2 regions of the Vibrio olivae genome follow, and region 1 is predicted to be linked to the other one. Evidence: predicted binding sites of a transcription regulator. Region 1 holds the regulator's gene; the other holds the start of a gene.
The links. The regulator PurR, encoded in region 1, represses purine synthesis genes. The targets are predictions, from matches to a motif close to TNANGNAAACGTTTNCNTNA.
Positions count from the first base shown of each region.

Region 2: purT (formate-dependent phosphoribosylglycinamide formyltransferase) is a predicted target of PurR. The motif match lies at 6,977-6,996, and genes of this name have one in related genera.

Region 1 covers NZ_JBHMEP010000001.1:433,873-449,303, forward strand. Annotated here, with positions in the region: gene ACFFUV_RS02080 (GGDEF domain-containing protein) at 1-1,345, shown strand, start outside; gene glgC (glucose-1-phosphate adenylyltransferase) at 1,661-2,881, shown strand; gene glgA (glycogen synthase GlgA) at 2,871-4,346, shown strand; gene ACFFUV_RS02095 (alpha/beta fold hydrolase) at 4,501-5,313, shown strand; gene ACFFUV_RS02100 (DUF7577 domain-containing protein) at 5,297-5,626, opposite strand; gene ACFFUV_RS02105 (TVP38/TMEM64 family protein) at 5,645-6,322, opposite strand; gene ACFFUV_RS02110 (TfoX/Sxy family DNA transformation protein) at 6,501-7,094, opposite strand; cyclic di-GMP riboswitch class I at 7,191-7,283, opposite strand; gene purR (HTH-type transcriptional repressor PurR) at 7,442-8,449, opposite strand; gene elyC (envelope biogenesis factor ElyC) at 8,888-9,691, opposite strand; gene cmoM (tRNA uridine 5-oxyacetic acid(34) methyltransferase CmoM) at 9,805-10,596, shown strand; gene mukF (chromosome partition protein MukF) at 10,599-11,936, shown strand; gene mukE (chromosome partition protein MukE) at 11,917-12,648, shown strand; gene mukB (chromosome partition protein MukB) at 12,645-15,431, shown strand, end outside.
Region 2 covers NZ_JBHMEP010000001.1:1,045,621-1,061,051, reverse strand. Annotated here, with positions in the region: gene hutH (histidine ammonia-lyase) at 1-566, opposite strand, end outside; gene hutI (imidazolonepropionase) at 640-1,866, opposite strand; gene hutC (histidine utilization transcriptional repressor HutC) at 1,999-2,718, opposite strand; gene ACFFUV_RS04900 (DUF3187 family protein) at 2,823-3,797, opposite strand; gene ACFFUV_RS04895 (nucleotidyltransferase family protein) at 3,905-4,678, opposite strand; gene ACFFUV_RS04890 (thiopurine S-methyltransferase) at 5,023-5,670, shown strand; gene purT (formate-dependent phosphoribosylglycinamide formyltransferase) at 5,738-6,916, opposite strand; gene ACFFUV_RS04880 (SLC13 family permease) at 7,176-8,594, shown strand; gene ACFFUV_RS04875 (ATP-binding protein) at 8,603-9,934, shown strand; gene ACFFUV_RS04870 (response regulator) at 9,921-10,400, shown strand; gene ACFFUV_RS04865 (hypothetical protein) at 10,397-10,705, shown strand; gene ACFFUV_RS04860 (cyclic di-GMP phosphodiesterase) at 10,911-12,167, shown strand; gene cdd (cytidine deaminase) at 12,229-13,116, opposite strand; gene ACFFUV_RS04850 (CidB/LrgB family autolysis modulator) at 13,351-14,031, opposite strand; gene ACFFUV_RS04845 (CidA/LrgA family protein) at 14,031-14,396, opposite strand; gene sbcB (exodeoxyribonuclease I) at 14,447-15,431, opposite strand, start outside.

The DNA of each region.
Region 1 (15,431 bases):
GATTGACGGTGCTGATCCAAAAACTCAATCCCCATTTCGTTATCATTTCAATCCTAACAAAGCGGATGAGGAATGGTATTTTCGTTACACTCGTAGACATATCATAAGACCCGATGCAACGGTTGATTACGATGAAGCATTAGGTCTCGTCAAGTTGTGGATGACGGTGCCTATTATCCAAAATGGCAAGTTTTTAGGGTTAACAGGTACGGGATTTGAACTTGGGACACTAGTCCCCAAACTACTGGGCGAGAAAGTTGACGGCATTAACACCGTATACGTCAACCAAAAGGGCGAAATTGAGCTGGATCATAGCTTTTTAAGCGGCAATTTTGTCCACGACCTTGATAAGCTCAGGCATAAAAAAACGTTACACCAAGTGGTGAATAGTGATGCCAGCTATAAGGTGATTAAAGATCTTATGGAACTTCAGTCGCAAGGTAAGGAGTCAGACACGTTAGTTGTTTCTCTTGAGCCTAATGGCATGTTCGCCTCGATAAAATTCATTCAAGGCTTAGGTTGGTATCAAGTAAAATTCGTTGATATTGATGAAGTGTTGGATAGTAATTATCTCGAGTCCTTTGCTGAAATTAGTTTGGTGATGTTTATGGTGTTCACCTTGCTGATGTTTACTTTTGTTAATCGTAAAGTGTTCGACCCGCTCATTGCTGTCCATCGCCATCTCAAACGTATGATGCCTGAAGGGAAACGCAGTCGCGGTAAAGACTTCTTTAAAGACATCACTCACAACTTGGAAGAGCTCGATCGAGAACTGTTTCGTTCACGTCACTCTTTAGATTCGTTGGTTAGAGAGCGAACGGAAACCCTTGACCAACTTGCTATGATTGACCCACTGACCGGGCTACTCAATCGTTCAGGCATGGAAAGGGAAATAAACTCTGAATTGGCGAGAACGAAACGCGAAGGGAGCGCTTTTGGCTTAGTCTGGATCTCAATTGAAGGGATGGAAGAGTCGGATATTGTCGATATCACCGCTCACTTGGAGCGAGATAAGAAATTACAATATGCGTCTGCTTTGCTACAAAAAGTGGTTCGTGAATACGATTGTGCATGCCGCTGGGCTGATGGCGAGTTTGTTGTGCTTATTCGCTCTCATCAGGCACAAGCACTAGAAGCGCTAACCGAGCGGTTTAAGACCGAAATCGCTGATGATCCAAATGGCGTGGAGATTTTATTTGCGCTCGGAGGATTGGTGGTTGATCCGGCGATGTCTCTTCAAGATGCGTTAGCAAAAGCGGATAGTGCACTTTATATGGCGAAGTCTAAGCCACAAGATAAGGTGTATATTATTCACACTTCAACATCAGAGCGTTACCGAGGGTAGTTTTTTCGCGACGATTTGGCGCAGCATCGTTAACTGTCTTACCTGTATCACAAATGCACTCACTCACGAAATGTCCTTGTGAGGTTATGTATCCTGACAACTTTTGTGTCTCAGTTTTACGCATTGTGGTTAAGTTACCGAATGGCGTTTGTAAAGTTTTGTTTTGCCCACTGATAATGAGTGCAGGATTGCATAGTGAGTGGATTGGTGGGTTACATCCCCCGTAACTCAGGTGTTGGTGCTGTTTGGCTGATACCTCCGTCTCTTGCCAATTGCAATGCCACATCCACACAATAACAGTGAAACGGAGGCAACATGACTGCAGTACTAGGTATGATATTAGCGGGCGGCGAGGGTTCTCGGTTGAGACCATTGACTGAATCAAGAAGTAAACCCTCGGTTCCGTTTGGCGGCAGCTACCGCCTGGTAGATTTTGCCCTCAACAATTTTGTTAATGCGGACTTTATGCGTTTGTACGTATTGACCCAATTTAAATCTCAATCGCTCAATAGCCATCTCAGCAAAGGTTGGATGATTAGCGGGGTCACCAGCCGTTTCTTCATTGAACCCATTCCAGCGCAAATGCGTACCGGGAAGCGTTGGTATGAAGGCACCGCAGACGCGATATATCAAAATTTACGCTTTATGGAGCTGTCTGGTGCTCAGGATATTTGTATCTTTGGGTCTGACCATATTTACAAAATGGATATTCGTCAGATGATGGATTTTCATCGTCAAAAGCAAGCCAAGCTTACCGTCTCTGCGATCAGAATGCCGGTGGAGGAAGCCAGTCAATTTGGTGTGATTGAGATTGATGAGCAGGGAATGATGGTTGGCTTTGAAGAGAAGCCGCAACAGCCTAAATCAATTCCAGGGCTACCTGGAACTGCCTTGGTCTCAATGGGGAATTATATTTTTAAAGCGCAAGCTTTGTATGACGAACTTAACCAAGATGCTGAGGACCCAGAGTCTAGCCACGATTTTGGTAACGATATTATTCCAAAAATGTTCCCACGAGGTGAGGTCTATGTCTATGATTTTAGTACCAACGTTATTCCGGGTGAAAAGGAGGAAACGTATTGGCGTGATGTGGGAACAATTGATGCCTATTGGCAAGCTCATATGGATTTACTCAAAGAAAACCCACCGTTCTCACTGTATAACCGCGCGTGGCCCTTGCACACCTACCAACCTGCATTACCGCCAGCAACCTACATCAACTCAGATAACCAAAACGTTGAAATTGTAGATAGCTTAGTGTGCAACGGTAGTTGGGTCCGTGGATCGCAAATCAAAAAATCAGTGTTAGGTTTTCGCACTAATGTTGCTTCACAATGCGACATAAGCGAAAGTATCTTTCTCGGCAGCGTAAAAGTGGGTGAAGGTTGTACTCTGCGCCGCGTTATTGTTGATAAGGACGTTGAAATTGCCCCGGGAACCGAAATTGGTGTTGATCTTGAGCAAGACAAGCAACAATTTCATGTCTCGGATGGCGGGATTGTCGTCATTCCAAAAGGAGCAAAAATTGGGTACTGACAAGTTAGCGGTGCTGTTTGTTGCATCAGAAGCTGATGGATTAATTAAGAGTGGAGGCCTAGCGGATGTCGCTAGGGCTCTGCCTGAAAGCCTTGTGTCTCTGGGGCAGGATGTGCGACTTAGCATTCCGGGTTATAGCAATATCCAAGGCCTATATGAGGCGCCAGTGGTACTCAAAAGTGAACTGGACTTCTGGCCACATACGCCATATCAAGTTCGGCAATTGGCTTTGGGAGAGGTGGTGGTTTACGCGATTGAATGTGAACGCTATTTTGATCGCCCGCAAATGTACGCTGAACATAACCAAGCATACATTGATAACGGAGAGCGCTTTGCGTTTTTCAGTGCAGCCAGCCTTGATATGTTACCCAAGCTCGATTTTAAGCCCCATTTGATTCACGCCAATGACTGGCATACAGGGCTCGTTCCTTACCTATTAAGACAACGCTATCGAGAAAACCCGTATTTTCAAGGCATTCATAGTGTGCTTTCAATCCATAATGCGGTATTTAAAGGCGTATTTAGTTACGACGAATTGCGCTGTCTGCCAGAGTTCCATACCAAGCATGTACCGGAAGCGGCGGTGAGCGCGTCACACGTCACCATGCTGAAAGCTGGCGTTATGACGGCAGATAAAATTGTCGCAGTCAGTCCAACCTACGCCAAAGAGCTCACCACCGAGCTTGGCAGCCATGGCATGGGGCGTGAGTTCCAGCAACGTAGCGCAGATTTAGTGGGTATCTTAAATGGCTGTGACTATCAAATGTGGAACCCTAAAAACGACACACTGATTCCTACTAACTATACTGATGAAGCACAAAGTCTCGCTCAGGGTAAGAGCGACTGTAAGCGGGCATTACAAGAGCGTCTAGAGCTTCCAACTGAGCCTCACGCGATGTATGGCATGGTTTGTCGCTTAACACATCAAAAAGGGATCCAATACCTTACACCTATTTTGAGTGACTTCCTTCAACACGATGTACAGGTTGTGATTGTAGGAACGGGTGAACTGGCCATGGCCACACAACTGCGGGCGATTTCCGATCAGTTCCCTGATAAATTTAAGTTTATCGAGGCGTATGACAATGAACTTGCTCACTGGGTAGAGGCTGGGGCTGATTTCTTCTTGATGCCATCTGAATTTGAACCCTGTGGTTTAAATCAAATCTACAGTATGGCCTATGGCACTTTACCTATCGTTCGTAGCGTCGGAGGGTTAAAAGACACCGTGAATGATATGTTACTCGATTCTGCCAACGCCACTGGCTTTGTGTTTGATGAGCCAGAGCCAGACAAATTGTTGATTACCATGCTGCGTTCGTTGTTATTGTATGAGCAAAATCCGCAATGGATACTGGAAGTGCAGCAAAGGGCGATGAATAAGGATTTCAGTTGGCATAATGCTGCGCAGCATTATCTCGAGCTTTATCACTCTGCGCTAGCCAAGGAAAGCTTGTATCGCTAGTGCAAGTACTATGGGCGCTGATTCTCCACAGATTAAAAGTTCAGCGTTTGGTCATAAGAACGAGCAATTCTTGATCTTATGCCACTCCAAGTTGTGAAGGTCTGTGGTAGTCTGAGCAGCCTCGAGTTTAATCACTGCGGTCAATGACGTGAATATGCAAGACAACTTATTGTTTCATAAGATACATCGCCACCACAGCAGTCGTGAATGGGTTGTCTTTGTCCACGGGGCAGGCGGCAGCTCTTCTATCTGGTGCAAACAGATTCGTGCCTACAAAGCCCATTTTAATTTGCTGTTGATTGATCTTCGAGGTCATGGCAAGTCGAACCGATTGTTACAAGATATTATTACTCAGCGCTACACGTTTCGAGATGTGTCACGAGATATCCTGCATGTGATGGATCATCTCAATATTCCTCAGGCTCATTTTGTCGGGATGTCACTGGGTACAATAATCGTACGCACACTGGCAGAAATTGCAGCGCATCGTGTCCAGTCAATGGTTCTTGGCGGCGCTGTAACGCGCTTTAACGCCCGTTCTCAGATACTTGTTACCCTTGGTGGGGTGTTTAAGCATATTATCCCTTACATGTGGTTATATCGATTATTTGCGTATATCGTGATGCCGCAGCGTAATCAAAGACAATCACGACTACTGTTTATCGGTGAGGCGAAGAAGTTATGCCAAAAGGAGTTTAAACGTTGGTATATCTTAACCTCGGAGGTAAACCCTTTGATGCGTTACTTCAAAGATAAAGAACTGGCGATTCCCACCTTATACGTGATGGGTGAGCTGGATTACATGTTTATTCAACCCGTTAAAGAAATGGTGGCTGCGCATAAACACAGCCGATTGCTAGAATTGGAAGATTGTGGGCATGTGTGCAATATCGAAAAAGCAGATGAGTTTAATCAACACTCCATTCGTTTTATTCAAGAGCAAGTCAGCATCACGTCACTGAGTTAGGCGTGTAGGGTTCACCGCATTGCCAGCAAATTACAAAATTACCTTCGTTTAGCTCCCCACACTGTATGCAGTGCCAGTCCGCTTTATGCCTAGTTTTATGTGTCACAAATTCTTTAATGATGCGTTTTGCTTTTACGTATTGGCTCGGCTCGTTGAGCCAAATGTAAGGCGCAGTCGAATCGTCAAATGGTACTTCACCTTGGATTGAAAACAGGGCGTCGCCACGGACTTCACAGTCAATGTGGTCGGTATTGAGTAATCCGCAAACGATATGCGCATCAACCGGACTCTCTCCAATATAGATTTTCACCATCTTCCCTTAACTGAATAATTATTGTGAAGGCGTGAGTTTCCAACGCCGTACTACCCATTTGATAAGTATAGGGAAAATACCAAGTAGAGCGAACGAAAGTAGAACCGCTGGTGACACAATACCGGAAAGGGAATCAATTTGAGCGAGTTGCGTGCCGGCATTTAGATACACGGTCGTCCCTGGCAACATACCGATTTGGCTAACGAAATAGAACTGACGAACCGCAATTGGGGTGAGTCCCATGACCAGGTTGATGACAAAGAATGGAAAAATCGGAATGAGGCGCAGAGAAAACAGATAGTATGCACCATCTTTTTTTATGCCTTGATTAATAACCTCGAGTTTATCGCCAAACCGAGTTTGTACCCAATTTTGGAAAAAATAACGACTGAGTAAAAAAGCGCAGGTTGCGCCAAGTGTACTGGCAAAAGAAACGAGCAACAGGCTGAACCAAAAACCAAACAATGCAGCGCCAAGTAGGGTAATGATGGTTGCCCCCGGAATAGACAGGGCTGTGATAAGGACATACGCCACAAAGTAGATGCTGGCGGCAATCACAAAATTTTGCTCGATGAACAGCGCCAATTGCTGTTGGTAATGTTTGGCGGATTCGAGGGTAATGAAGGTGCGAGTTTGACTTACGATCAGCACGATGATGAGCAGTAATAGCGCGGCTAGCAGAATCTTCTTATACATCTTGTGTCCTTTTGTTTGATAACACCGAGTGACCATTGACTGTCAGTCGTGAACTTAATGACCAGCTAATGTTCATAATAAGTCAATATCAATAAGAACCGGACAAAAGGCAGAAAATTTCATTGAGGCATAAAAAAAGCCAGTGTATTGCTACACTGGCTCTGATGTATCACTTAACTTAGCCGTTCAATCCAGCCATCAACTCGGTGCGACGGTCTTGCGGAATCACCGACCAGTGAGTTCCCTTAATCGCACCTTCTAAAGCCCAAAGTAGTTCTAAGCTCACGTCTGAAGCGTGCGTATCTTGGATTGCACGGTATGCTTCTAGTGCACCAGTCTTTTCCAGTTGTTCCACGGAAGAGATACCGGCTTTTTTAAGCATTCTTTCTGTTGCAAGCCTAAGATTGGGAAGATCTTTCAAGCGGTCAGGTTTCGCTTGTTGCTGGGTTTGTTTTTCTTTCTTAGCAATCGATAGTGCATCTTTTGCTAAAGTCAGAATGTAATCGGTGTTACTTGGCCAGTCCATTGGCATTGCATAGTACTTAGTGACGACGGGGAAACCGCGTTTTTTGTAGACATAAGGTTCATAACCTAAGTCTTTAAACTCTCCTGTCGACTTCTCATTCGCGCGAATATGGAGTTTATCTCCGACCACAAGTGCGAACATTGTGTCGTCAACAAAAATCCCAAATCCGCCAAACATTGAACGAGATTTTACTCTGCCTAGCTGCTCGAATAGACGCATTGAATCTTTAAGTACTGGTTTGTCCATGCTTATTTTCTCGGTTTGATGCCACCAGTTCAGGTCCGAGAGATTAGCAAAACTATGCAAACTATTGTCAGTATGTTGTTAATTTGCATATTTGCCATCGGCAACCCCGCTACCTTTCATAACTGTCACTTATGGGTAAGGCCGGAAGCTTTGCGTCCCATCCTTTCGAATGGTTTGCCCTGTGCGTGGCTTGGTTACGTTGTTACATCAAGAAACAGCATAAAACAGGTTGTGCGGGACCGATCACGATTTATATTCAAAAATGTGATCTTGGTTCAGGTAATGATTTCAAAGTATGCGATTGATCCAGAAAATAAGCCATTCATCACAGACGTACGCTATGTTGTTTATTTGTTTAGAGTTTTTACTGTATGGCGTTCAACAATTTCAGGGTGCATTTCAAAAATTCGCTTGTCATGCTCTTTATCTTTGATGCGCTCTAACAGGATCTCAAAAGCGTTCTTACCCACGCGGCGCTTGGGCTGGTGGATGGTAGTCAGAGGAGGTGAAAAGTATTCAGCTAGTTCAATATTGTCATATCCAATCACGGACATATCTTCTGGAATACGGATCCCATTTTGCTGCAATCGGCTCATAAGCCCTAATGCCATCGTATCGTTGAAGCAGAAAACCGCGGTTGGTTTATGATCCCAAGAGGCAATTTTGTCTGCAGCGAGGACGGCGGTATCACATTCGAAGTTACCTTCAAGGATCCAATCCTCGTTGACGGGGAGATTGGCTTCGCTCATTGCGCGTTTAAAGCCTTGAATGCGTTCTTGGCAAGCCGCTTTTTCAAAGTGGCCACTCAAGCAAGCAATGTCACGATGACCATGGTCAATCAGATATTTGGTGGCGAGGTAGCCTCCTTCTTCTGAATTATCAATGATCTTATCAGCCTGAGAACTCTCAGGACCCCAGTCCATGATAACTTTTGGAATATCGGAGTGACGTTCAAGCATTTCTGATAGCTCTTGAGTCAGGTCAGAACACATCACTAAAATGCCGTCTACACGCTTTTCTGCCAGCATACGAATGTAATCGCGTTGCTTTTCGTAGATACCGCCGGTATTACACAAAATCAATGTATAACCTTGGCGATAACAGTAACTTTCTACACCGTCGATCACTTCAGAAAAGAATAAGTTAGTCGACTGGGTAACTAGCATACCAATCGAGCGGGTCGTATTGCATTTCAAGCTGCGTGCAACGGCACTCGGAGCATAATTAAGCTCCTTGACTGCTTCCATTACCTTCTCTTGTGTTGCTTCCGCAACAAAACGAGTTTTATTAATGACATGAGATACAGTTGTTGTTGACACGCCGGCTAAACGGGCGACATCTTTAATGGTAGCCATAGGGTTTGTCCACTCGAAAGTACTGCTAGATGTTGGGTAAAATAAGTAAGCTGAATGACATGGAATTTATACGGATTATAAATACAAAAAACCGCTCTTAAATTAAGCGGTTCGTCACTGTCAAGCTTCTAGTTATAGTCATTTTCGGCGTAGATTCTAGACTGCATTGTTGCTTGAGGCAAACAAAAACCGTGACTAATTCATCTTTCTGACATTTTTCTAAGGTAACGAACCACAGGGTTAATATAGGCGGTTTTTATCAATCTTCAGCATGGTTCGCGCCGATTTTGAGATACATTTCCATAACCTAAAATTTAGACTGGCAGCTACATCACTGATTGCGAAAATTGAGAATCACGGTTTGCTGAAGGTTGAAATTATCGATAAAAAAGCCGAAGCAATAACTTCGGCTGGATACAAGGCGAGCACTACGGCCATTTAAGCGTTGGTGTGCTGCGCCTCGATGGCGGTCTCTTCATAGTCTGAAGCCCAATCTCTCAGGGTTTGCCAAATTTTACCTAAGAGCTCATGCCAAAAAATTTCAGTTTGTTCAATATACTTACCTCGAGGTGTGTAGCGTTCCCAAACTTGAGAGATTTCCTTTTGAGCCAGATAGTTGGTTGGCGCTGGGTAGGGTTCTAAACCAGCGGCATGAAACTCATTGAGAGCTCGCTGCATATGGCTGGCTGAGGTGACTAAGACCAAGTTCTTATTACGCACAAATGCAGCCGCTTGGCGCGCTTCTTCCCAAGTATCCTTAGCGGTTTCTAACAAGATAATATCGGATTTTGATACCCCAAGCGCTAAGGCAACTTTGGCCATCATACGAGCATTACTGACTTCTGACCCACCAGAATATCCCGATAAAATCAGCTTCGCCCCTGGGTACATTCGCAATACCCGAATTCCCTCGGTTAAGCGCATCAATCCCGTCCTACTCAGTTGAGAGGTTGGCGGAATATCATCATCGACCACGTGGCTGCTGCCCAGTACCATCACATAATCGATGGCATCATCCACCGGGAAAAACGCAGAATGTTGGCGCTCCATCGGCATTAAAAGACGTGAAGAAACGGGTTGGAACGCAATTAAAAAGATACCTATAAACGAAAATAGTACAATCAAACAGCCCGACTTCTGACGTGTGGTGAACATAATCAGCATCAGGCCAATAAAGCCAATGATTAACATTGCTGGGAGCGGCATCAGCAGCGCTGATACAACCTTTTTCAGCTCAAACATACTTAAATAGCCCGAAAAAACATCAGTTGATTATAAAAAAAGACAATGCCTCTTTATTCCTGCGGATCTTGTGACAGAATAGCGACACATTAATTCATGATAACGCAAGCCCAGTGATAGAAGACCGTAATTTCGACGACATTGCCCACAAATTTGCAAAAAACATTTACGGCTCCGATAAAGGAAAAATCCGCCAAGTGATTGTTTGGCAAGATCTTGAGCAGATTCTAGCAGAGTTTGGTGGTAAGGATAAACCGCTGCATGTGTTAGATGCCGGGGGCGGTTTGGCACAGATGTCGCAAAAGATTGCGCGGCTCGGACATCATGTCACGTTATGTGATCTATCTTCTGAAATGCTTGAACTTGCTAAGCAGGAAATCGAAAAGCAGGCTTTGCTTAAGCAGTATCGCTTTGTTCATTCTCCCATTCAAATGATTGATAAGCACCTGAACGAAAAGGTGGATATCGTGATGTTTCATGCGGTGATGGAATGGTTGGCGGATCCGAAATCGGCGTTAGAAGTAGCGCTAAAGCAGCTAAAGCCTGGTGGGATTGCGTCTGTGATGTTTTATAACCAGCATGGTCTGGTGTACAAAAATGTCTCTTGTGGCAATTTGCCCCACATATTAGAAGGCATGCCACACCGTAAGCGGTTCAAGCTACAACCATCGCATGGGTTATACCCGGAAGATGTTTATCAATGGATCTCGAACGCCGGCTTTGATATTCAAGGTAAGTCGGGTATTCGTTGCTTTAATGATTATATTGGTAATGGGCCCAATATGGGCGAATACCAGTTTGACGATGTATTAGCTCTTGAAAAGAAATACTGTCGACAAGAGCCGTACCTCTCATTAGGTCGATACATTCATGTATGGGCTAAGAAAAAAGAACAACAGGAATAATAATGAGTGAGATAACTCAGGACGCTGCTAGCCAGCCAATTGACGAGTTGGTGGGCTGGGTCAAGCAACACGATTTCTCATTAAATCTTACCAACGAACGGTTAGCATTTTTGATCTCTCTTGCGGTGTTAAGCAACGAGCGATACGACGAAGAGTTAGGCGAAGGGGAATTGCACGATGCGTTCACTATCGTTACGCGACTCTTTGAAGATACGGGTGAGCCTTCGGCATTTCGAGCGAACAATGCGATTAATGAATTGGTAAAACAGCGTCTGATTAGCCGCTTTACCAGTGAAATTAACGACGGAGCCAGTATTTATCGTCTCTCACCACTGGCCGTCGGTATTACCGACTACTATGTGCGCCACCGTGAATTTTCTAAACTCAAACTCTCAATCCAGCTCTCGATGCTGGCGGGTGAAATGGCGAAAGCCGTTGAAGCTGCTCAGCAGGGGGGAACGGCTGGCCATTGGAAGAAAAACGTTTACGGCGTGTTACGGTATTCCGTTGGCGAGATTTTCGACCAAATTGACCTCAACCAACGCGTTATGGATGAGCAACAGCAAACAGTGAAAGAGCAAATCGCCGAACTGCTTAACAAAGACTGGCGCGAAGCGATTCATAACTGTGAACAGTTGTTGTCCGAAACCTCCTCGACGTTAAAAGAACTGCAAGACACCTTGCAAGCGGCAGGGGATGAGCTTCAAACCCAGATTTTGGATATTCAAGAACGTGTGCATGGGGACCCCGAACTCGACATCATCGATGAGACCTTGTTTGGCTTGCAAATGAAGCTCGACCGCATTACCAGTTGGGGCCAACAAGCGATTGATTTATGGATTGGCTATGATCGCCACGTGCATAAATTTATTCGAACTGCGATTGATATGGATAAAAATCGTGCGTTTAGTACACGTCTGCGCCAGTCACTCAAAGAGTATTTTGATGCTCCATGGCTGCTGACGTTTGCCGACGCTGAGCGATTGATGGACCTTCGAGATGAAGCGTTAGTCCTTCGTAATGACGAAGTGACGGGACACGTGCCACTCGAAGTCGAATATGAAGAATTTCAACAAGTCAATGATGAGCTCTCTGAGCGAATTGGTGACATGCTCGCGGTACACAAGCAGGACAAAACACCCATTGATTTGGGGTCGGTTCTTCGTGATTACCTGGCCGAGCACCCTCAAACTCATCACTTTGATCTCGCCAGAATTATTGTCGACCAGGCGGTACGCTTAGGGTATTCGGAATCCGATTACCAAGCAATTCAACCAGACTGGACAGCGATCAACGATTTTGGTGCAAAGGTACAAGCAAATGTCATCAACAGATATTAATGAATATATGCCAGAAAAACTGGCAAAAGCGATTTCTAACCCACTGTTCCCAGCGCTTGACAGCTTGTTACGCGCTGGGCGTCATATCTCCAGTGAGGATTTAGATAATCACGCACTGCTTTGCGATTTTGAACCAGAGCTTGCTGCGTTTTATCAACGTTATAACACCGAGCTAGTCAAGGCTGCAGAAGGTTTTTTCTATTTGCGTCCGCGTTCTACATCGCTCATCAACCGCAGCGTTTTGTCAGAGCTCGATATGTTGGTTGGGAAGGTATTATGTTTCCTTTACCTCAGCCCTGAACGCCTCGCTCATGAGGGGATCTTTACCAATCAAGAGTTGTATGACGAGCTGCTGGCGCTAACCGATGAGAAAAAGCTCATGCGTCTGGTGACGCACCGTGCCACAGGGTCGGATCTTGATAAAGAAAAACTATTTGAAAAAGTTCGTACTTCACTACGTCGCTTACGCCGTTTAGGCATGGTCATCAATGTGGGGGAAACGGGAAAATTTTGTATTAGCGAAGCGGTATTTCGATTTGGCGCCGATGTTCGAGTTGGTGATGATATGCGCGACGCGCAACTGCGCCTGATTCGAGATGGTGAAGCGGTCGTACATGACGCAGAGCCAAATCAAGGTAACCTACTCGCAGACAGCGAACAAGCTCAACAAGATGAGCTGCAAGACGAAGAACAAAAGGAAAGTGACGCATGATTGAACGAGGTAAATATCAATCGCTGACCATGGTCAACTGGAACGGCTTTTTTGCGCGTACTTTCGATATTGATGATCTGGTGACCACATTATCGGGCGGTAACGGGGCGGGTAAATCCACAACCATGGCGTCGTTTATTACGGCATTGATTCCTGATCAAAGCTTACTGCACTTTCGTAATACCACGGAAGCAGGGAGTAGCCAATCGTCTCGCGATAAAGGCCTGTACGGTAAACTACAGCCTGGCGCCTGTTACGCTGCGCTTGATGTGGTTAACTCGCGTCATCAGCGTTTATTGTTTGCGGTTAAGCTACAGCAAGTCGCTGGACGAGATAAAAAAGTCGACATCAAACCATTCGTAATTCAAGGCTTGCCAAGCCATGTCAAACCAACCGATGTACTTATTGAGTCGGTGTCTGATACTCAAGCGCGTGTGCGTCAAATTAACGAAGTGAAAGACGTCGCTCTCACTTACGAAGGCGCGAGCTTTAAAGCGTTCAACTCTGTGGTCGACTACCATACTCAAATGTTTGATTTTGGTGTGCTTCCGAGAAAACTACGCAACAGTAGCGATCGCTCTAAGTTCTATCGCTTAATCGAAGCGTCATTGTATGGCGGTATTTCTAGTGCGATTACGCGCTCATTGCGAGACTACTTACTGCCACAAAATGGTGGGGTGAAAAAAGCATTCCAAGATATGGAATCGGCGCTGCGTGAGAATCGCATGACGCTTGAAGCCATCAAAACGACCCAATCTGATCGCGACTTGTTTAAACATTTGATCACGGAGTCCACCAATTACGTAGCCGCTGACTACATGCGTCACGCGAACGATCGCCGTAATAAACTTGAACAGACGTTATCACTGCGCGGTGAACTGTTCCAGTCACGCGAAACGTTGATTGAAAACAACCAACTGCTCAACCAAGCGCAAGACGCACTCGCGATGTTGGTCGAGCAAGAAGAAGGATTGGAACAAGATTATCAATCGGCGTCCGACCACCTGCAATTGGTTCAAAATGCACTGCGTCAACAGGAGAAAATTGAGCGTTACCAAGAAGACTTGGAAGAGCTGAATGAACGTCTTGAAGAGCAAGCCATGGTGGTCGAGGAAGCACAAGAACGCACCATGATGGCTGAAGAGCAGGCAACGTTAGCCGAAGAAGAAGTCGATAGTCTAAAAAGTCAGTTGGCGGATTATCAGCAAGCATTGGATGTCCAGCAAACCCGAGCATTACAGTACCAACAAGCGGTACAAGCATTAGAACAGGCTCGCTTACTCTTGGACGACAACTGCTTAACCGCTGAAAGTGCCATGAACTTGGTGAACCAGCTTAAACATCAGCAAAATGAACGTACCAACGAAGTTCTCGCACTCAAACACAAATTGGACATGTCGTCTGCCGCCGCGCAGCAATTTGAAACGGCGCTGAGCTTAGTTCGCTCCATTGTTGGCGACGTGAGTCGCGCTGAGGCGTCTGCTGCGGGTAAGCAAGCGTTGCAACGCGCTCGTAGTGCCGAGCAATTAGTGCAAAATGAATCACAATGGCGTGCTCAACATCGTGAGTTGGAACGTCAGATTCAGCAGCAACAGCAGGTGAAGCAGTGGCGTGATGAGTATCAACAGCAGCATCAGATTGCGCTTGATGATGAACTGAGCCTCGAGCAAGAGCGTGAACGACACGCTCATCACATCGAATCGCTTGAACAAGATTATGAGCTGTTGCGCGAACAACGCAGTGAAAAACGTCGTCTTGATCAAGAACACCGCGCAGAGATTGAGCGTTTGCAAGCCGCGGCGCCTAAATGGATCGCCGCGAGCGATGCATTAGATAACCTTAAACAGCAAAGCGGTGAAGCGTTGGCAGACAGTCAGTCTGTGATGCGCCACATGCAAGTGGTTCTGGAAAATGAGCGTCAGCTAACGGGGCAAAAAGAGCAGCTAGCGACTCGTCGAGCTCAACTTGAGCAAGAGATTGAACATCTTGCATCACCCGGTGGGTCGAATGACTCGCGCCTTAAAGGGTTAGCCGATACTCTGGGCGGTGTGTTGCTATCCGAAATTTATGACGACATCACATTAGAGGATGCGCCTTATTTCAGCGCGATGTATGGTCCTGCACGTCATGCGATTGTGGTATCTGATCTAACGGATATCGAAGATAAGCTTGTCGATTTAGACGATTGTCCAGAGGATCTTTACATCATTGAAGGTGATGTCGATGCTTTTGATGACAGTGCAATGCAAGCCGAAGAGCTCGAACGAGCGGTATGCGTGCGCCTTAATGATAGGCAAATTCGTTACTCTCGATTCCCGGAAATTCCATTGTTTGGCCGCGCTGCTCGCGAGCAGCGTTTAGAGTTACTGCGTGAACAATTGGAAGAGGTGGTTGAGCAGCACGCGAAAGCCGCTTTTGATTCACAAAAGCTGCAGCGCCTGTACCAAGCATTTAACCAATTTGTCGCGCAGCACATCCATATTGCGTTTGATGCGGACCCAGAACAAGCGATTCAGCAGCGCCGCGACCAGCGAAATCAATTAGCCAGAGCGTTAACTGACTTAGATAATCAAGAGCAGCAGCAACGTGGTCAATTAACCAGCAGTAAACAAGCGTTGGTCAAATTGGATAAAATTGCCCCTCATATGTCGCTGCTTGAAGACGAGACGTTAAGTGAACGCTTTGCCGAGCTGGAACATAAATTATCCGAGCTTTCTGAACACAAAGCGTTTTTAAATCAGCACCAAAAAGCGCTCTCTCAGTTAGAACCGGTAGTGTCTGCT
Region 2 (15,431 bases), 610 kb from region 1:
TTAGGAGCGAGAGTGATGGGTGACAAGCCAGCGATTTTGAGTGCGCTCAGACCAGAGATGATCTCTCCTTGATAACGAGCTTGCCCTTCACCTAATAAGATGGTGCTCATATGCGCCAGTGGAGCAAGGTCACCAGAGGCGCCAACTGACCCTTTTTGAGGTACACAAGGGTAGACCTCTGCGTTGACTAAGGTCATCAATGCGTTGATAACCTCAAGTCGAATACCGGAAAACCCTCGCGCTAAGCTATTAATTTTCAGTACCATCATCAAGCGCACCGTCTCATCGGCCATGAACTGACCAATCCCCGCTGCGTGAGAGAGCACAATACTTCGCTGCAGCGTCTCAAGATCGTGTGGTGCAATTTTGGTGTTTGCTAGTAAACCAAATCCCGTATTAATTCCGTAGACCGTTTTTCCTTCACTGATAACTTGATTGACGATGGATGTACTACGTTCAATCGCTGGAATCGCGTCAGGATCCAGAGTGAGTGTGACAGGAGAACGGCTGACTTGACGGAGTTCATGTAAGGTCAACTGACCCGGTTTTAAAGTTAAGTTCAGCATGCTGACTCCCTTCATCATAATGTGACTTGTACTGAGTAACGCCTGTTATTAACTATGTACTAAACACGTTGCGTTACTGAAAATAAGACTCGCTGGAGATACGCTCAAATCGGCCGTCAACAACCCGTGCGGCAAGTAGGGGAATGCCTTGCTGATAGCTGAGCTCCGCGGGAGATTGAATATTCCATATCGCAATATCAGCATCAAATCCTTCCCGTAATTGACCACGGCACTCGCTTTGGCCTATGGCTTTAGCGGCATGGCATGTCACGCCGCGTAGGGCTTCTTCCGGTGTCAATCCAAACAGCGTGCAACCCATGTTCATCATCATTGTGAGGTCGGCAAAAGGAGATGTACCTGGGTTCATGTCGGTCGCTAATGCCATGGGGACATCGTACTCTCTTAAGGCTTTAATCGGAGGTAATTGCTGTTCACGAAGAAAATAAAATGCGCCAGGTAATAACGTGGCAACCGTGCCCGATTGGGCGATGGCTTTGACCCCTTCAATGTCCAAGTATTCGATATGATCAACCGACACACCGTGATAACGGGCGGTTAACGCGCTTCCACCGAGGTTAGACAGTTGCTCGGTGTGGCCTTTAATCTTAAGGCCAAATTGTTGCGCACTTTTAAAAACGCGCTCGGTTTGTTCCAGGGTAAAACCAATGGATTCACAAAATACATCAACAGAGCAAGCCAGTTTCTGCTCGGCAACCGCCGGGATGATAACGTTACAAACATAGTCAATGTAATCATCAGCGCGTCCGGCATACTCTGGGGGGATTGCATGCGCGGCAAGCAACGTTGTCGACACCTTAATTGATCGGTAACTTTCCAGCGCTTTGGCTGCCTTAAGCATTTTTATTTCATCATCGAGAGTGAGTCCATAACCGGATTTGATTTCAACTGACGTGACCCCGCTGCGAATTAATCCATCGAGGCGGGGCAGCGCCAGTTCGATTAACTCTTGTTCAGTCGCACTTCGCGTTGCTTGAACCGTCGATAAGATACCGCCGCCTTGCTTTGCGATCTCTTGGTATGGGACGCCGTTTAGACGCATTTCAAACTCGTTCGCACGACTTCCGGCAAAAATGAGATGGGTATGGCAGTCAATCAAACCTGGTGTGAGTAGCTTGTCTGCACAATTGATGACTTTTAACGAATTATTTTCAGGAAGGAGGTGACTGATGGCAGAGATTTTGCCGTTAATGACGGTGATATTTTGGGGGGGTGAAACATCATAACCGGCTTTATTGGCCTGCAGTGAAACCATTCGCGCGTTGGTGAGCACAAAGTCCATGTTATCCGCGAGTCCTGAAGATTTAAATGTATATACAATTATTGTCTCTATTACTCGTTAAGTGCAAGTAGCCCGTTAAAAAAATGTGATCGTTCATAGGCGCTTGAAACGACACTGCCTAGTTAGGGCGGTCTACGTAGTTGCAACGCTGACTTTAGAGCTCAGTTTATATTTTGTTCCCGGATGATAGAGAAGGGCTGAGCTGACCAATTTATCACCACTCCAAGTTCGGCGATTAAGCAACAGGCAAGGCTCATTCGCACCAAGACGCAAAGCTCGGCGAACTTGCTCGTCGGGAACCACTGCTTCAACGGTATGTTCAATAGCGCTGAGTGGACAATTGGCCGATAAGTATTGGTTAGGTGTTTGCTGGGTAAAATCTTGGGATAGATAACCTGGAGCGTATTGAGCGTTTACCCAGCGTAGTTCAAGTTGAATCGGTCTTTCATCGGCGTAATGAATGATTTCACTATAATAGACCGTGCTACGTATCATTACTCCGAGTTTAATTGCTATCTCGTCATCAGCAACGAGTTTGGTCTGTTTGAGCACTTTATTGCTGTATTCTTGCCCTCGTTGCTGAACTTCTGCCGCGATATTACGAATATCCAGCAACGGAGATTCCGCTTTATCATCCGGGGAACAAATAAAGGTTCCTGCTCGAGGTTTTCGCTGTAGCATTCCTTCTGCCACGAGATCCCGCACGGCTTTGTTGACCGTCATGCGGCTTACCGAAAATTGCTGGGTTAGCTCGAGTTCGGTTGGAATGCGATCGCCTGGTAACCATCGACCGGACGTAATGTTATCTAAGATATAGCGTTTGATCGTGAGATAACGTGGCGTTTGTGGCATAACGATTGCTCAGTAATTAATTGACTATACAAAATTGACACAAATAAGATGGAATTCAATCGAAATGTGCAAGTTTGCGTGACGAGGTCACATCGTCAGACTCATCAATTACCTAAGCGATATCGGTAACCCAAGGTAAACGCAATGTCGGTACTATTATCGGCGTTGAACATATTTTCGATCATAGAAACTTCAAGTGCTGAGTGTTGCATATTGTAGCGATAACCTAGAACCCACTCGATAGCAAGCTTTGAAAATTCATCGTCGGCATAAGATAAACCTTGATAAATCATGCCCTGAACAATCAACTGATGGCGAACAGTAAAATCATATTGGTAACTCGCGCCACTCGACCATGCATTTTTACGAAACGGCAAATTCTGATATTGCTTTTGATGATTGTGGTGTGTGGCAGACAGCATAAAATCGGCATGATGTGCACCATGGCGATAACTGTAGTTGAGTTGGGTGCCAAACTCGACGTCGTTTGATTGAAAGAGGCTCGCGTCGAAGTGATTGTAGTAAAGTGAGGTACCGATAGAGAAGGCGTGGTTTTGATTGGCAAATAACAAATATTGCCCGTAAGCGGTGATCGCTTGGCTTAAGGTTTTACCACGAAAGTCACGCTGCTCAATACCGTAGTCAGGTAAATCCATGACAAAACGATCATTTTCGACATCATCACGACCATTCTGACTTAAACCGACCAAATCATGGAAGCTGATGGTTAAGCCATCAATATGATTGTTACCCGCATAATTCCATCGGTAGTTTAGACCAAACTTCCAATCCGGTGTTGCCTGCCAGAGCCCACCAAACGCGATTTGATTTTGATAGTAATCCAGCTCGTAATCGGAATTGACCGCCCAGACACTGGCTGCGGTTCCATTGATATACAGCTCAACGTCGTTTTTTGATTTTGGAAAGCTGGATTGCAACTGTGGAGAGAGGCTATTGGTTCGAAAAGGAGTCTGGGTATAGGTTTTTAACGGGCCATAATTATTGTCCGCGATAGACTCAGCACTGTGGCCGAATGCTGGAAGCCACATCAACGATATTAAGAGATAGTGATACTTCATAAGCTACATCGAAAATAGGGGTTAGCTAGTCATAGTATAGTTAAATTATTTCGATGAAAATCACAAAAAAGCAGAGGTAACTCATTGCTGGGTCACCTCTTTTTTGATTAAGCAGCAGATAAATGTGTGGTGATGTAAGGTTGCCACGCGTCTTGATACAAACGTTTAGATTCGCTTCTCATTTTGGCAATTTGTGCTAATTCAAATTCATTTGCTCGGCGTTTTTCTTTTGCGGCAATACGTTCAATCTTTTGGATCTGTTCGTAGAGGCGATGCTCAGGGCCGCTTTTTACATCCGCAATGGCTTTCAGGTGGAGCTGCACTTCGGCAATAATTTGGGTCTTAGGCAGTTGAACCAGTACATTGAGGTCACGATAACCAGATTGTGCAGGGTTTTTAAAGCGGTTTTTTACTTTGAGGATGGTGGTTTCACGGCTTAGCACTTCGTAAGCTTCCATTAAGCTTGGTACATCATCGGCAACTAAGGTTGCTCGCGCGAGGTCAGTGATTCGATCGGCACGGCCGCCCAGTTCGTGCTCAATTTTGTCGACAGAGCGTTGATAAGATTTTACGCCAGCAAAATGGGGCTGTGTATTGGTATGAAGTGCGGCACCTTTGCATAAGGTTTCTAACTCGGCTTGCGCTTGGTGTGCTTTGCTGTAGAGCACAGCAAAATCATTGTAGGGTTGAATTGGGCTAATATGATGAGACTCAATTCCGTAAAGGCCGCTTAAATTGTGCCTGAACGTTTTGGAGCAAACTTGGTTTTGCTTTGTTTCAGGCCCATTTTCTTCCGGATTTAAACTTACCGTGGCCGCAAAAGCAGGGGCGCGACTTAAAACTAAAAGCATCAATGCGGTAGTGCGCAATAATAAACTCATACGCTCTCCTTAATTTGTTGTTGTTTTACTCAGAAAGTGGGTGACGAAAAGTTCGGTAAAACGCGACAAATCAAAGTCTACAGTTCAGTTATGGGGGTAATTGTCAGAGTTCCAAGAGTCTTGATTTAGCTAACGGTCAAAAGCTTGAATTAGATCTCAATTGTGTCTAAATTCCAATCAATTACGTGATCGAATCCTTAAATTTTTATCCAATATCCCATGTGATGAGAGTCAGTATAGAGCGGCTTTTATGAACCAAGTCTGAACGGCTTGTGTATCTATCGAAATTGATCCAATTCGTTTATTCTAATAGCCATAATAATCGGTAAACATAAGGAATCAGAATGCGAGATCCTGAGTTCTGGCATAGTAAGTGGGCATCCAACCAAATTGGCTTTCATCAAGACGATGTTCACCCCTTATTAATTCAATTTTGGCCTAAGCTTCAGCCAAAGCGCGAAGATAAAGTTTTGGTTCCACTGTGTGGTAAAAGTGAAGATTTGGTGTGGCTGGCCAGTAAACACAATGACGTGCAGGGGGTTGAGCTGAGTAACATCGCTGTCCGCTCTTTTTTTGCGGAGCACTTCTACACTCCGCTTGTGATTCCTGTGGACGCAAGACATGAGCTCTATCAGTTTGATGAACTCTCGATTTATGTTGGCGACTTTTTTACCGCGCCAATTGAAAGCGTGGACGTCATTTATGACCGTGCCGCGCTGGTGGCTTTGCCAAGGGAGATGCGAGTCGAGTATGCTGAGCGCATAAAACAGTCACTGAATCCAGGTGGGCGCATTCTGTTAGTGACGTTGGATTATAACCAAGATGAAATGTCTGGCCCGCCATTTTCGGTCACCGAGCAAGAAGTGCGTCAACTGTTTCAAGGGTATACGATCACGCATTTGTATCGTGATGACGCCGATGACACACATCCTAAAATCGCCGATAAGGGCATGAGTCGCTTTGCTGAAGAAGTGTTCTTGATCGAATCATAATCAGCGATGTAAAAAGGCTTACCTTGAGGTAAGCCTTTTTTATTGAAGGTGTATGGTGAAAACCGAATCAGTTGTAAATAACCTTAACGCTTTGAGCAGCTGCTACCGCATCGCTGATTGCGGTTTCTAGGTCGTCACGTTGTGTTACGACAACACCAAGGCGGCGTCGGCCATCAATTTCTGGTTTACCAAACAGGCGTAACTGGGTTTTTGGTGACGCTAAAGCCTCATTGATACCGGAGAACTGAATATCACCGGAAGTGCCCTGACCAAGAATCACTGCGGAGGCGGAAGGGCCGTATTGAGTGATACTAGCAATCGGTAATCCAGTAAAGGCACGGACATGCAGAGCAAACTCTGAAAGGTCTTGGGAAATAAGTGTGATAAGCCCGGTATCATGTGGGCGAGGTGAGACCTCGTTAAAAATGACAGTGTCACCTTTCACAAACAATTCAACACCAAATAAACCATACCCCCCCAACGCCGTGACGATTTTCTCAGCGGTTTCTTGAGCGGCTTGCTGCGCTTTTTCAGACATCATTTGTGGCTGCCAAGACTCGCGGTAATCGCCATCTTCTTGGCGATGGCCTATCGGGGCGCAGAAATGAACGCCATCGCTAGCACTGATGGTTAATTGCGTAATTTCATAGTCAAAGTCAATAAAGCCTTCGACGATAACTCGTCCTGCGCCACTGCGGCCGCCATCTTGTGCGTAATTCCACGCAGTTTCAATGTCTTGCTGTGTTTTAATCACGCTTTGTCCTTTGCCTGATGAACTCATAACAGGCTTACAGACACACGGTAAGCCCACGTGTTCAACCGCCGCGACAAAGTCTTGGTAGTTATCCGCAAATTGATATGGCGAAGTGGTGAGGCCTAGCTCTTCAGCCGCTAAACGGCGAATTCCTTCACGGTTCATGGTCAGTAAAGTGGCTTTAGCCGAAGGCACGACATTCAGACCTTTCGCTTCGAGCTCAACCAATTTTGACGTCGCGATTGCTTCGATCTCAGGGACGACAAAGTCCGGCTTTTCAAGAGCAATAATTGCTTCAAGCGCTTCACCATCAAGCATGTTTAGAACGTGGCTACGATGGGCAACTTGCATTGCCGGGGCATCGGCATAGCGGTCACAGGCAATGACTTCTAGCCCAAGACGTTGACATTCTATCGCGACTTCTTTGCCTAATTCTCCAGAGCCTAAGAGCAAGACACGAGTGGCACTTTTTCGGGTTGCTGAACCAAACATAACAGCCTCAAATTGGTGTGTTTAACAATATTTGGCTCGCATGATACGGAATTTTAATAAAAAAGCAAACGTTTGCGCAGTGATGTAAAAGTGGACAAATTAAGAACTAAAGCACAGTTTTTAAACAAATAAGTTGGCGATTACGGAATCCTTGATCTAACCCCAAGCCTGAAATCGGTCTTAGCGCGAGGATAGTAAACAGTATGAAGTTCGAGGAGTGTTTTCTCGGCGCAGTGACAATAACAAGGCTTTATTTATTATGCGATTATCCATCAAATACTGGCTACCTATTGTTATCCCTATTGTGGTGCTATGCCTCCCATTATCCGCGTTTCCTTTTGACGGCATTACCGTACTGCAACAGCGAGTTATCGCCATCTTTTTACTCGCGGCCTTATGTTGGGTGTTAGAGCCCATTCCAATTTACGCCACATCTGTGGTGATCATTCTTCTTGAATTGCTGATGCTATCTAATAAAGGGTTGGTGTTTTTACGCCTTGAGCAAGGGCAACCGCATTTCGGTCAGTTATTGGATTATCATGATGTGATGGCAACCTTTGCCAGCCCGATCATCATGCTGTTTTTAGGTGGTTTTTTTCTGGCGATGGCCGCGACCAAGTATCGTTTGGATGTTAACTTAGCGCGTGTTTTACTGCGACCATTCGGTCATAACCCGAAGTACGTGATGCTTGGACTGATGCTGATTACGGCTATCTTCTCGATGTTTATGTCCAATACGGCGACGACGGCGATGATGCTCTCAATTTTAACGCCAGTGATGGCGCTGTTCGCTCCCAAAGATCCTGGAAAAGTTGCGTTTGCTTTATGTATTCCTGTCGCAGCTAATATCGGCGGAATAGGGACACCGATTGGCACACCTCCTAATGCCATCGCCCTTAAATATTTAGTCGGTGATAACTTAATTTCGTTTGGCGAGTGGATGGTGTTTGGCGTTCCTTTTGTGGTAGTGATGATGGCGTTGGCTTGGGGATTACTAAACAGTTTGTATCCCGCAAAACAGCGCAGCATTGAGCTCTCAATAAAAGGTAAGTTTCTTAAAACGCCCAAAGCGTACGTCGTTTATATCACCTTTGGCTTGACGATTTTATTGTGGCTAATGGGCGACTTACACGGCATGAATAGCTATACCATTGCTTTGATTCCCGTGGCGGTGTTTTCATTAACGGGTATCATCAATAAAGAAGACCTGAAAAAGATCTCTTGGGATGTTTTGTGGCTGGTCTCAGGGGGGATCGCACTTGGGCTTGCATTAGATCAAACCGGTTTAGCAAGCTTGGTCGTCAATAGCATTCCGTTTGATCAGTGCTCGCCATATGTCGTGCTTTTTGGCGCAGCGTTATTATGTTTATTGATGGCAAACTTTATGTCTCATACGGCAACCGCGAACTTGCTTATGCCCATCATGGCAGCGCTTGGCGCCTCAATGACCAGCCTTGCGCCGCTGGGCGGAGAAGTGACAATGATTTTAGTGGTGACCTTTGCGGCATCGCTGGGCATGTCACTGCCAATCAGTACGCCGCCCAATGCTCTTGCTCATGCCACGGGCCATATCGAGAGCCGGCAAATGGTTAAAGTCGGTGCAACACTAGGTTGTGTTGGTGTCGTGCTGAGTTTTGTTATGGTGTGGATTCTTCACGCCGTAGGCCACATCGGGTAAAGGTAGCGATGATGCAACCTAATCAACTCATTGAAGTGTATTTTTCCGATTCAAATCGGCAGCTCACCATTGCTAGTGGTCAACAGTTACTGGTGCAAGGTGGGTTTAATGATCGCCTCTATTATGTCATTGAGGGCGAACTCGATGGCTATTATTCCCACGATGATGACAGTGACATCAAAGTGTTCAGCGCGAGCAGCGGTGCGTTTATTGGTGTGCACAGTTTTTTCTCTCGAACTTGGATACCGTCTTCAAGTGTGGTCGCCAAGGTTGAGACAACGCTAGCGTGGATTGACCGCCATACTCAAGCTGTGGAAGAGCACAGCTGGGGGAAGCTAACCGAACAATTTATGCCCGTCATTGTACAAGAGCTTTCTCAGCGGCAAAGGCGTGCAACCCAAGAGGCCATTGCGAAAGCGCGAGCGTTACAGAAGCTTCATCTAGCTGAACAGATGACAACCTTGGGTCAGTTAGCCGCTGGGCTGGCGCATGAACTCAATAACGCGATAGGGGTTGTGAGCAGCAAAAGTCGCCAACTAGAAACGGTTATTCAGCAACTGCTTGAAGAAGCGCATCCTGATGAGGTGGAATATTATCAGCATGGACTGACACAAGGTCAGCGTTGCTCTTCATCTCAAGCGCGTCTGTTAGCCAATCAAATCGAAAACTATTGTGGTATTGAGCGTCGTCTGGCGAAACAGTTGGCGAAGGCACTACCGAATGGGGAATTATCACCACATTGGCTTGCTCAGCCAGAGCAAGCGGTGCGGTTCTGGCAAGTAGGACGAGATTTGCATGATCTTCACCTAGCCTCGAAACATGCAATTGGTATTGTTCAGTCAGTAAAGCAGTTAGGCAAAACGGAAATCAATCAAGAGGAGTGGGTGGACATTAATGACACCCTGAACAAAGCGACCGTGCTACTGCAAAGCGATTTACGCAGGGTCGCGCTGAAAGTGCGGCCTGCGGAGTTACCCAAGTTTCAATGCTCTGAGACCGAATTGGTTCAGGTGTGGGTGAATATCATCAAAAATGCGTGTGACGCAATGCAAGAGACCGACAATCCGCAAATTCTGATTCAAACTCGAGTCGATAAGAGCAGAATATTGGTCACCATTGCTAATAACGGACCTGCGATGAATGAATCGGTACGCAGGCAAATTTTTCAGCCTAACTTCACGACGAAGAAAGGCGGATTGTCATTTGGGCTGGGGCTTGGCTTGGCAATCGTGAAACGGATAGTGACGGGATATGGTGGTTCGGTAGCAGTAAAAAGCGATAATCAGTACACCATTTTTCGAATTAAATTGCCGGTGGAGGAATGTTATGGAAAAGCTTAATGTCGTGTGTGTTGATGATCAGCGGGAAGTGCTCAGTGCGGTCGCACAGGATCTTGAAATGTTCTCTGATTGGTTGTCGATAGAAGAGTGCGAATCGGCTGGAGAGGCGTTGGCGTTTATGGATGAATTGGATGCTCAGGGAGAGTATGTCGCGGTGCTGGTTTCTGATCATGTCATGCCTGAAAAAACAGGGATTCAATTGCTAACTGAAGTCGCGCAAGATATTCGCTTTAAGCACACCAAAAAAGTATTACTTACCGGTCAAGCAACCCACTCTGATACCATTACAGCAATTAACGCCGCAGGCATTGATCATTATTTTGAGAAACCTTGGAATCCACAGCAGTTACAAAACGCCATCCGTACCTTGGTATCGGAATATGTGTTTCAGCAAGGTTTTGATTATTTGGAATACCAACAGCATTTGGATTCAAACGTTGTACTTAAATATCTTAGAGAAATATGACACGTAGTAGAAAGCAGTTAACACCATACAAGCGCAAAAAGCGCCAAGGCATCATTTTTAATCTTATTGTCTGCGCAGTGAGTTATGGTTTTATTAAATTAGGCTGGTTGAGTTTAATTCCAGTATTTACCTGTGCGATAAGTTTTATCATGGCACTGTTTCATTCGATGTATTATTTCTTCAACTACGATGATGAAGAGGAATCGATAGAAACTTTTTTACAAAATGAAGTGTATATTACCTCAAATCGTAACCAGATGCCGGGCGAAAACAAGGAGAATAGAGATAAGCCTCATCGTGGGTGACAAACCCAAAGTGATACGGGCATGCTATCGATGCGCTCAATGAGTGCGCGGTGGAAAATCATTGTGAATATTGTTATTAACTCTAATTTAGTTAATTTTTAGAATTACTTAGCAAATTTTAACGCTTTTGTAGCATTCAGGCGTAGCATAAACGTACGGCTTATTGTTAAACTGCATTCACATTAGTTTTGTTATGTGTCTGTGCATGAAGTACGATCCTAACCAATCGATTCAGATTCCAATTCAAGACCTGACCGTCGGCATGTTTGTCACTGCGATTGAAAACAATAAGCGGGTCAATCTGGCTAATGCGGGACGCGTTAGTCATCAGGCATCCATTGAACAATTAATCGAGCGTGGAATCCAATTTGCTTGGGTTGATGTCGCTTTGTCTGAAAAGGGGTGTCAGTTCCCTAAACCTAAACCCGTTCAACAAAGCTTTGATTCAACGTTGATGGCATCCACATCGTCAGCGTCCACAGCAGAGTCTGCAGAGCCACACCATCCCGTGGAAAGCAAGACTAGGCGTTTATTCAGCCGAGACGCCAATCAAAAACGAGCCACTAAGGTCATTGGTGAAGCACGCAAATTGGCTAAAAAACTCTTAAGCCAGACGTTTGATAGTAAACCGCTGCAATTAGATGAACTCAATCAGTGGGCGGATGAGCTTATTGATAGCGTGATGGTGGATCCTGACGCGCTTCATTGTGTTTCAGCGCTACGCAATAAGGATACCTATCTTCTAGAACATTCCGTGAATGTGGCGTGTTTATTAGTGACCTTTGGCAAATATTTAGAGCTGGACACGCAAACGTTAAAACAGTTGGCGATTGGCGGAATCGTTCATGATATCGGCAAAATTAAGGTCGATAACGACATCTTGCATAAGCCGAGTAAGCTGACTCCGCAAGAATTCGAGCACATGAAACTGCACCAAGTGTTTGCTCAAGATATGCTTAAGTCGATTAAAGGTCTTGGGCCTATTAGCCGTGATGTGTGTCTAATGCACCACGAAAAAATGGATGGCACAGGTTATCCGTTTGGTTTGAGCGGTGAGCAGTTACCTTTACATGGCAGAATGAGCAGTATCGTCGATATCTATGACGCGTTAACCGCAGATCGTTGTTACAAAAAAGCGATGAGTTCAGCGGAAGCTTTCAAAGTATTATTGAGCTTGACGCCACACCACCTTGATAAAGAACTCGTATATAAATTCATCAACTGCATCGGCGTATATCCGGTGGGATCTGTGGTGGAGTTGAGCGATCAGCGTTTGGGGATTGTATGGGTGTCGAATGCTCATGAGCCACTTAAACCGGAAGTGAAGTGCTTTTATTCTACTAAATACACTCGCTTTACCGAGGTGACTTACGTCGATTTGAAAAAGGTGCCATTGACTATTGGGCGCGCCATTTCACCAACCGGGCTGAATATCGACATGAGTCCATTTTACCATGTTTAGCGAGTCTATAAATGCAACAAAGGCGCGAGTTACTCGCGCCTTTTTCGTTTGTTTGCTTAGCTTACAGCGATAAGTAGGCCAGCGTTGCATCAGGGTTAATGGCTTCTAAAGTCGATTGTGTGCACGCCAAATGACTTATTGTGCCTGAAGACATTTCAACCAGCGCGCCAGCTTCAATATCATCGATAGATTGCTGGGCGATTAATAATTGCGCCAAGGCAACTTGCAGTGGCGGCAAGCTTGGATTAAACGCTGCGTTTTCCGCGTAAGCACCGGTAAAAATGCGCCCATTCTTAAGTTTTAGTGCGACACCACTTAAATTATGGGTGTATGGGGCGTGGCTTCGATTAAGCGCTGACAAGGCATGTTGAATCAGAGGATCGCTATCTTGGCTAGTCAATTCGTGATTCACACTTGACATCAAACCCGCATCAATACCGAGGTCGCCCGGGCCAAATGAATCGGGCAAATACTCTTGCAGAGACATTGGAGCGCGTTCTGGTAATTGGATCTGTAAGGTCTGAGAGGTGGTCAGTTCATTCATAAACTGTCGACAGTGACCACATGGGCTATAGTTGACGGTCACATCCTTTATACCTGTTTCACCTTTCATCCAAGCATGGCTAATGGCGCACTGCTCAGCATGAATGGTTTGTCCAAGCTGAACACCATCAAACTCGATGTTCGCACCAAAATAAATTTTACCCGATGTTCCGCGAGCTAACGCGCCAACATTAAATTTAGATAAAGGTGTATAGGCCAGAGCGGCCGCAAGTGGTAGCAACGCAAGGCGCAATTCATCATCCGCCAAACCTGTGATGGTTTGTAACTCAGCAAACTGCTCTGTCGATAATGTTGCATCGAAATCTCTATTTAAAAATATCGGTGCCAAAAAGTCTGAGACAACTTTGGGCATCTCTTGCAGCGCCTGTTCAATACGGCTTGTCATAATTGATCCTTTATCCTGCGTGAATCTTGGTCGATGCTTTGGGCTAAGACGAAGAAACATTTAATTAATATGGGTTATATATTCTAGGAATTACGCGCCACATTACGCCGATCAATATCACATAAAAAGATGAAACGTAGTGTTATGTTTCATTATTAGAGTGAGCTCACACATGTTATCGATTGCATTCTAACAATTGTTGATGGTGATCTCGTTGTTTGCTCTCAACCGTGCTTAGGTGCCTGCCAGCCATATGATGGCAGCAAAAAACGAAGGTGCGAGTATCGAAGTAATCACACCACACACGACCAGTGCCAGTGAGCTAAATGCCGCGTCTTGTGGATTTTTTTCCGCGCATGTCGCCGTCCCAAGAGCATGTGAAATGGTACCCATGGTCAATCCGCGCGCAACGGGATGACTGATGTTTAACAGTGTGTAAATCGGGTAGGCAATAATAGCGCCGAGCAAGCCGACAATCAGCACCAACATGGCCGCAATGGCCGGTTCACCGCCGAGGTGACTTGCAACTTCCATTGCGATAGGCGTTGTGACGGATTTACCGAGCAGCGCGGCAATCAGTTCAATATCCGCGTGCATCAGCAGGGCAATGCCACCAGCGGTAACCATAGACAGTACGCTGCCAACCGTACACGCTAACATGATTATGCGCCAGTTAGTTCGGATTTGTGGTAACTGTTCATACAGAGGATAAGCAAGGGCGACGACGGCAGGTTGCAATAAGAAACTGATGGATTGATTGTCAGCGTAGTAGGTCTCAAACGGTATATCCAATACCATCAATAACGGGATAAGTATTGCGATGCTGAGTAACAGCGGATTAAACAGTGGGTTGTTGATTCGCTTACTAAATTCACGAGTAGCAAAAAACACAATGAGCGTGATGAGTAACCACATTATTTTTCTCCTTTCCTCAGCATGCGATCGAGCATTAAACCCAGGACGACCAAGACAATCAGTGTGCCCCCCACGGCGCTTGCGAGAATCGGTAATGCATTATTGACCAGTACATCAAAGTGCTCCATTAAACCGACACTGATGGGAACGAAGAGCAAGATCATGTAGCGAATGAATAAATTGGCGCTTGGACGTACCCATTCAACAGGCACTAAACCACTTGCCATGAGGGCAAATAAGATCAGCATGCCGATGATACTGCCTGGTATTGCGGTACCCATCAGTTGTTGAATATTGGTTCCCGCAAGTAAGCAAAGAAGAATCAGTCCCATAGAGACTACATATTGGAGAATGTTTTTTATCATGGTGGAAGCAAAGAACTCGGTTAAATAGACATTAGAGTGACGGTGTCACTCTAAGAAACTAATTTTTCTACATACTGATAAACAGCTTTTAGGATCGCCATCTTATGCTGATCACTCTCGTGTTCGTGCGCAAGGTTTTCCAAATTGAGCATGTAATCTTCAATGCGTGATTCAAAATAATCTCGGCAATGCATTGCCCATTTTTGTTGCTCAGATTCGTCGAGCGTCCATGGGTAATGGCGAGCACGATATCGGAATAAAAGCAGAGCAATTCGTGGGTCATTAAATGTTATATCCAACGCCGCTAAATTGTTCGGATCCGTTTGGCGAATAATCTCCATAGAGGCTTTATCCGCTGGCGAGAAGAAATCCTTGTACAACTGAGTATCAACGTCAGTCTCATTTTGATATTCCCGCTCGACGCTAAACAGTTCACTGAGTTTCTCTCGCACCTGTGGATTTTGGCGTAAAAGCGCCAAGTTCTGTAAGCACTGCTCACGGTCGATACCAATGCGCTGAGCATTTTCAGCGGTTAAGGTTTTGGCTGGAGCAAGAATCGGGCACTTATTGAGATGAATGAGTTTTACTGGAACCGGCAGTTGCTCTGAGGATAAGTCAGTATGTTTCGTATAAAGACGCTCACGTAACTCGTCACTATCCAACGTTAACAATGGCGTGGGGTCTTTAGCGAGATCAACCACCACAACGGCGTTTTTATTCGTCGGATGCCAAACCACGGGGACAATCCAACTGGTGTACTGGCATTCGCGCCCAAGCATGCCAGAGACATGCATTAAAGGGGTCATGTTGACGATATCAACTAACTCGTTGAGTTTACGCTTGTGACGCATGGTTAAGAAGTAGTCAAACAGTTTTGGCTGTGCGGCTTTCACTTTTTTGGCCATTTCGATCGTCGCGATGACATCCGCCATCGCGTCATGGGCATTAGCGTGTTCAATACCATTCGCAACGGAAAGGTGTTCGAGTTTAAAACTGGTAAAGCCGTCTTCATTCTCTGGCCAGTTGACGCCTTCA